DNA from 2 places in the Streptomyces sp. NPDC005808 genome. Region 2 is predicted to be linked to the other one. Evidence: riboswitches for the same ligand, from Rfam matches in the RefSeq annotation. Region 2 holds a riboswitch; the other holds the start of a gene.
What was found. A riboswitch is a leader RNA that binds a small molecule or an ion and turns the genes downstream of it on or off. The one in region 2 is predicted to bind glycine.
Positions count from the first base shown of each region.

Region 1: it holds a riboswitch for glycine, as region 2 does, so the genes downstream of both, gcvT (glycine cleavage system aminomethyltransferase GcvT) here and gcvP (aminomethyl-transferring glycine dehydrogenase) in region 2, are expected to answer to the same signal.

Region 1 covers NZ_JBIAIK010000019.1:88,296-91,947, forward strand. The annotation lists gene ACFYPC_RS32350 (enhanced serine sensitivity protein SseB) at 1-150, opposite strand, end outside; gene ACFYPC_RS32355 (AAA family ATPase) at 286-960, opposite strand; glycine riboswitch at 1,181-1,277, shown strand; gene gcvT (glycine cleavage system aminomethyltransferase GcvT) at 1,425-2,543, shown strand; gene gcvH (glycine cleavage system protein GcvH) at 2,667-3,044, shown strand; gene glyA (serine hydroxymethyltransferase) at 3,059-3,652, shown strand, end outside.
Region 2 covers NZ_JBIAIK010000024.1:68,167-71,818, reverse strand. The annotation lists gene ACFYPC_RS34965 (MerR family transcriptional regulator) at 1-31, shown strand, start outside; gene ACFYPC_RS34960 (DNA polymerase IV) at 110-1,480, shown strand; gene ACFYPC_RS34955 (PRC-barrel domain-containing protein) at 1,559-1,930, opposite strand; glycine riboswitch at 2,046-2,141, shown strand; gene gcvP (aminomethyl-transferring glycine dehydrogenase) at 2,323-3,652, shown strand, end outside.

The sequences.
Region 1 (3,652 bases), on a different contig from region 2:
GACGATGCGGGCACCCGACGAGGGCCCGGCGGGCACGCCGAGGGATGCGGCGAGCACCTCCTCCAGCTCATTGCCCGGCCATCCGCCGTGCGGATGGGGGTGCGCCTGCGCCGGGAGGCCGGGGAAGTCGGGGAATTGCGGGAAGTCCATCTGTCTACCGCCTGCTGTGACCACTGTTCGGGTGTTCGGGTGTTCGAGCGTTCCGGCTGGCAAGGTTAGTGGGCCTGTACGTAATCTCAGCCGCTTCGGCGGTTCCCAGCCCCCTCGGGCCCCCTGCGACCGGCCTCAGCCGCCGAAATCGATCCGGCGCAGCACGTCCGCCGCGTCCCGGTCGATGAGCACCGCGGAACCGCAGCCCTCGGGCAGATCGCCCTTCTCGACGGAACGCAGCAGCCGGGCGACCGCGCCGCGATGACGCCCGAACGCGTACCGCGAAACGCCACGGCCGCGCTCGCGCTGGCCGTCGAGCGCCGTGCCCGGTGTGACGTCGAGCAGCAGCAGGTGCAGCGCGCCGCCGCGACGGCGGGCCTCGCGGGCGAGCCAGCGGCGGACCCAGGCCTGCGTACCGCAGTCGTGTACGACGACTCCGGCGCCGGAGCGCAACGCGCGGTGCAGGCCCGTGTAGTGGGCGAGGCGGACGAGGGGACGGTAGACCGCGTACGGGAGCCAGCGGGACATCCGTCCGTCCCAGCGGTCCCGGGTGTCCTGCGAGTCGACGCGCGGGCCCGAGACGGCGCGTCGCATCAGGGTCGACTTGCCGCTGCCGGGGAGTCCGGTGACCACGACGACGTCGGAGCTGCCGAAGTGCAGGCCGTGCGGGCTGTGTCCGGCACGGTCCCTCAGGTCGCGGACGACAGCCGTCGGGAGCGGGTGGTACGCCTCCCGGGCCGGGGCGCCGGGCTGCTTGGGCAGCGCTAGTCCCGCCGTCGTCGCGTACGCCGTGGTCCTGTTCACCGTGATCGTCCTCCCCATGGGTCTGGAGTCCCATCCCCGCCGAGTGTAAAGAGAAGGTAATGCGCGGTGCTTCCTGTTTCCGTAATCGGACCGCCACAGGCTGGTTACAGGTCACTGTATGACGCTGTGAATGACTGCGGGTCGCTGTTTCGGGTGTGCGAAGGTGCCCCTCCCGTGTCTGGGGGATGCGTGCAATGATGTGCGCGCCAACTGCATACCGGCCGCTTGAATCCGCGCGGGAGAGTTCCGGGACACGTCGTCCTGGGCGCCGAAGGAGCAAGTCCCTCCCTTGAATCTCTCAGGCCCCGTACCGCGCGGGCGAGGCACATCTGAAAAGCGGGCCGCCGACCAGGGGCCCCACCCAAGGTGCAAGTCATGACCACCGTTTCGCGGGGTCGTGATGAACCTCTCAGGTTCCGATGACAGATGGGGAGGAACGACCTCGCCGTCATGCCTTGGGAGCCCCACCGATGAGCAGTAACGCACCCCGTCACACCGCGCTCGATGCCCTCCATCGCTCGCTCGGCGCGACGATGACCGACTTCGCGGGCTGGGACATGCCCCTGCGCTACGGCTCCGAACGCGACGAGCACCTCGCCGTCCGTACGAAGGCCGGCCTTTTCGACCTCTCCCACATGGGGGAGATCACGGTCAGCGGGCCCCGGGCCGCCGCACTCCTCAACTACGCGCTGGTCGGCAACATCGGCTCGGTCGGCGTCGGCCGCGCCCGCTACACGATGATCTGCCGGGCGGACGGCGGCATCCTCGACGACCTGATCGTGTACCGGCTCCAGGAGCACGAGTACATGGTCGTCGCCAATGCCTCCAACGCCCAGGTGGTGCTGGACGCGCTCTTGGAGCGTGCGGCGGGCTTCGACGCCGTCGTGCGCGACGACCGTGACGCGTACGCGCTGATCGCCGTCCAGGGCCCGGAGTCCCCCGGCATCCTCAAGTCCCTCACCGACGCCGACCTCGACGGCCTGAAGTACTACGCGGGGCTGCCCGGCACGGTCGCGGGCGTTGCTGCGCTCATCGCCCGCACCGGCTACACCGGCGAGGACGGCTTCGAGCTGTTCGTCTCCCCCGGCGACGCCGAGAAGGTGTGGCAGGCGCTGACCGAGGCGGGCGCCCCGGCCGGGCTCGTGCCGTGCGGTCTGTCCTGCCGTGACACCCTGCGCCTGGAGGCGGGCATGCCGCTGTACGGGCATGAACTGAGCACCTCGCTCACCCCCTTCGACGCCGGCCTCGGCCGGGTCGTGAAGTTCGAGAAGGAGGGCGACTTCGTGGGGCGCGAGGCGCTTTCCGAGGCCGCCGCGGCGGCCCTGGAAATCCCCCCGCGGGTGCTCGTCGGCCTGATCGCCGAGGGCCGTCGTGTCCCGCGCGCGGGGTACGCCGTCGTCGCCGACGGCAAGGTCGTCGGCGAGGTCACCTCGGGCGCCCCGTCCCCGACGCTGGGCAAGCCGATCGCGATGGCCTACGTCGACGCCGCCCACTCCGCTCCGGGTACCGCCGGAGTCGGTGTGGACATCCGGGGCAGCCACGAGCCGTACGAGGTCGTGGCGCTGCCTTTCTACAAGCGCCAGAAGTGACACTGGCGCACGTGTCGGCCGAACCCGGCCGGGCGTGCCAGACATGACACCGGGCACATCCGCCCAGCTCATCACCCCTCCCCCCGTCATCAGCAGTCCCCCGCGTACAGGAGAATTCAGGCCATGAGCAACCCCCAGCAGCTGCGCTACAGCAAGGAGCACGAGTGGCTGTCGGTCGCCGAGGACGGCGTCTCGACGGTCGGCATCACCGAGTTCGCGGCCAACGCGCTCGGCGATGTCGTCTACGCCCAGCTTCCGGAGGTCGGTGACACGGTGACCGCGGGCGAGTCCTGCGGAGAGCTGGAGTCGACCAAGTCGGTGAGCGACCTGTACGCGCCGGTCACCGGCGAGGTCGTGGAGATCAACCAGGACGTGGTGGACGACCCCGCGCTGGTGAACTCGGCCCCCTTCGAGGGCGGCTGGCTGTTCAAGGTGCGTATCGCGGACGAGCCGGACGACCTGCTCTCCGCCGACGAGTACATCGCTTTCACCGCCGGCTGAGGAGTCGTACGAACATGTCTGTGCTGAACACCCCCCTCCACGAACTCGACCCCGACGTCGCCGCCGCCGTCGACGCCGAGCTGCTCCGCCAGCAGTCCACCCTCGAGATGATCGCCTCGGAGAACTTCGCTCCGGTCGCGGTCATGGAGGCCCAGGGCTCGGTCCTGACCAACAAGTACGCCGAGGGCTACCCCGGCCGCCGCTACTACGGCGGCTGTGAGCACGTCGACGTCATCGAGCAGATCGCCATCGACCGCGTCAAGGCACTCTTCGGCGCCGAACACGCCAACGTGCAGCCCCACTCGGGCGCCCAGGCCAACGCGGCGGCGATGTTCGCGCTGCTCAAGCCGGGCGACACGATCATGGGCCTGAACCTCGCGCACGGCGGGCATCTGACCCACGGCATGAAGATCAACTTCTCCGGCAAGCTCTACAACGTGGTCGCCTACCACGTGGACGACGCCACCGGCCAGGTCGACATGGCCGAGGTCGAGAAGCTCGCCAGGGAGTCCAGGCCGCAGCTGATCGTGGCGGGCTGGTCGGCGTACCCGCGTCAGCTCGACTTCGCCGAGTTCCGCCGGATCGCGGACGAGGTCGGCGCGTACCTG
Region 2 (3,652 bases):
GCTGGCGCGAAGGCGTAATCGCGCGGTCTGAGGAACTCGGGAACGGAAGAGGCTGATGGTGCCCCGGCTTGCCGGGGCATTGTCAGTGGCGTAAGGCAGCATCGGAGATGTGAGAACCGCGCCCACGATCCTGCATCTCGACATGGATGCCTTCTTCGCCTCGGCGGAGCAGGCATCCAAGCCGAGCCTGCGCGGGAAAGCGGTCGTCGTGGGCGGGCTCGGACCACGTGGAGTCGTCGCCACCTGCTCGTACGAGGCGCGGGTCTTCGGGGTGCACTCGGCGATGCCCATGGCCCAGGCACGCCGGCTCGCGCCGAACGCCGCGTATCTCGTGCCGCGCTTCGGGATCTATCGGGAGGTCAGCGAGCAGGTGATGGGGCTGTTGCGGGCCCTGTCGCCGCTGGTGGAGCCGCTGAGCCTGGACGAGGCGTTCGTCGATCTGGAGGCAGGGGGAGCGGCCTGGGACGGGGTGTCGGCGCGGCTTACCGGGGAGAAGCTGCGCGCGGACATCCGGGCTGTCACGGGGCTCACCGGATCGGTGGGGCTCGCGGCGTCCAAGATGCTCGCGAAGATCGCCTCGGAGCAGGCCAAGCCCGACGGTCTGGTGCTGATAGAGCCGGGGACCGAGCGTGCGCTGCTGGGGCCCATGTCGGTGCGGACGCTGCCGGGCGTGGGGCCGGCGACGGGTGATCATCTGCGGCGGGCCGGCATCACCACCGTCGAGGAACTTGCCGAGGCCGGCGAGGACGAGCTCGTACGGCTGCTGGGGAAGTCCCACGGGCACGCGCTGTACGCGATGGCGCTGGCGCACGACGACCGGCCCGTGGTCGCCGAGCGGGAGACCAAGTCGGTCTCCGTCGAGGACACGTACGACGTGGACATCCATGACCGGGTGCGGGTCGGTCTGGAGGTACAGCGGCTCGCCGACCGGTGTGTGAGGCGGTTGCGTGATGCCGGGCTGTCGGGGCGCACCATCGTCCTGAAGGTGCGCAGGTACGACTTCTCCACCCTGACCCGGTCCGAGACGCTACGGGGGCCCACGGACGACCTCGGGGTGGTGCGGGAGGCGGCCGCGCGGCTTCTTGAGTCGGTGGACACGACCGGTGGCGTACGGCTGCTCGGCGTGGGTGTCTCAGGGCTGGCGGACTACACGCAGGAGGACCTGTTCGCGCAGGCGCAGGCCGCCGCGGGGGAGCTTGCGGCGCAGGAGCACATCGAGGAGGAGGTGGCGGAAGGGTCCGCCGAGGAGCCAGTGCCGCCGGCCGAGCGGCGATGGCCCGCGGGGCACGATGTGCGGCACGCCGAGCTCGGGCACGGGTGGGTGCAGGGCAGCGGGCTCGGGCGGGTCACCGTTCGGTTCGAGACGCCGTACTCCGGGCCCGGGCGGGTACGGACGTTCCGGACCGACGATCCGGAGCTGGAGCCGGCGGAGCCGTTGCCCTTGGTGGCCCAGACCGTTGGTCATCCCCGTGAGGGTTGAGCTGCGGGCCTCACTGCGGACGGGGGTGTAGTTCCCGCGTGGCTGGGTGGCAGTCGCGCGATGCCTTTTGGCGCGGCTTCAGGCTTCGTCAGGGCCCGCCAGGCGGCCGAAGTCGCGATCCGGTGAGGGAGGCGGGGATGTCAGGTCGAGGCCGTAGTGGTGGTAGAGCTGGAGTTCCTGTTCGGGGGAGAGGTGGCGGCCGACGCCGAAGTCGGGCGCGTCCTTGATCAGCGCTCGCTCGAAGGGGATGCGCAGAGTGCCTTCGACGAGTTCGCTGGGTTCCAGGGGCACGAAGGCGTCCCTGCTGAACAGTCCCGTGCGTATGGCTGCCCACTCCGGGATCCCGGTCGCGTCGTCGAGGTAGACCTCGTCGATCGTGCCGATCTTGGCTCCGTTGCGGTCGAATGCCTTGCGGCCGATCAAGTTGCGCGGATCGATGTCGGTCTGCACGGTGCCCTCCGATTGGTCGCAACTCATCCGTAAGCACTACAAAAGAGCAGATTCAGGCAGGTGGCCACTCGAAGGCTCGGGTGTTGTCCGCGCTGGTAGGCTGGCAAACGGCTGCTGACCCTGTGCGGGAGAGTCCTCCGGACACCATCGGAGGCGCCGAAGGAGCAAATCCTCCCCGGAATCTCTCAGGCCCACGTACCGCACGGACGAGGTCACTCTGGAAAGCAGAGCGGGTGCCGATGGGCGCTCGCTCTCACCGACGGTGAAAATCGGGTCGCAGCGGGCGGGCGGTCCGGTGAAGCTCTCAGGTTGAGATGACAGAGGGGGAGGCCGTCGGGGTACCCGTGCCGGGGTGCCCCTCGAAGGTCGCGTCAGACCAGGAGGCCTCCGCAATGACCGCCCCTCGCATTCCACTCTCCGAGCTCGAACAGGGAATCCCCTTCGAGCAGCGCCACATCGGGCCCGACAACGAAGCCCGGGCCAAGATGCTCGCGCAGGTCGGATACGGCTCGCTCGACGAGCTCACCGCCATCGCGGTGCCGGACGTGATCAAGAACGCCGGGGCGCTGGAGCTGCCGGGCGCGCGCACCGAGGCCGAGGTGCTGGCCGAGCTGCGCACCCTCGCGGACCGTAACCAGGTGCTCGACTCGATGATCGGGCTCGGCTACTACGGGACCTTCACTCCGCCGGTGATCCTTCGGAACGTCATGGAGAGCCCGGCCTGGTACACGGCGTACACGCCGTATCAGCCGGAGATCTCGCAGGGCCGCCTCGAAGCGCTGCTGAACTTCCAGACCGTCGTCGCCGAACTGACCGGGCTACCGACGTCCGGTGCCTCGCTGCTCGACGAGAGCACCGCGGCCGCCGAGGCGATGGCGCTGTCCCGGCGCATGGGCAAGAACAAGAAGGGTCTCTTCCTGGTCGACGCGGACGCGCTGCCGCAGACCGTCGCCGTCATCCGGACCCGCGCCGAGCCGACCGGCGTCGAGGTCGTCGTCGCCGACCTGAGCGCGGGCATCCCCGCCGAGATCGCCGCGCGTGAGATCAACGGCGTGCTGATCCAGTACCCGGGCGCCTCCGGTGCCGTACGCGACATCAAGCCGCTTGTCGAGCAGGCTCACGAGCTGGGAGCGGTCGTCACCGTCGCCGCCGATCTGCTCGCGCTGACTTTGCTGACCTCGCCCGGTGAGCTGGACGCGGACATCGCGGTCGGTACGACGCAGCGGTTCGGGGTGCCGATGGCCTTCGGTGGTCCGCACGCCGGGTACATGGCGGTGCGCGAGAAGTTCGCACGCAGTCTGCCGGGTCGGCTGGTCGGGGTGTCCGTCGACGCGGACGGGCACAAGGCGTATCGCCTGGCCCTGCAGACACGGGAGCAGCACATCCGTCGGGAGAAGGCGACAAGCAACATCTGTACGGCTCAGGTGCTGCTCGCCGTGATGGCCGGCATGTACGCCGTCTATCACGGTCCCGAGGGGCTGAAGACGATCGCTCGGCGTACGCACCGGTACGCGACGATCCTCGCCGAGGGGCTGAAGGCGGGCGGAGTCGAGGTCGTCCACGGCGCCTACTTCGACACGCTGACCGTGCGCGTCCAGGGCCGGGCCGCCGAGATCGTGGCGGCCGCGCGTGACCAGGGGGTCAACCTGCACCTCGTCGACGCCGACCAGGTGTCGATCTCGTGCGACGAGACCACCACGCGCAGGCAACTGGCCGCCGTAT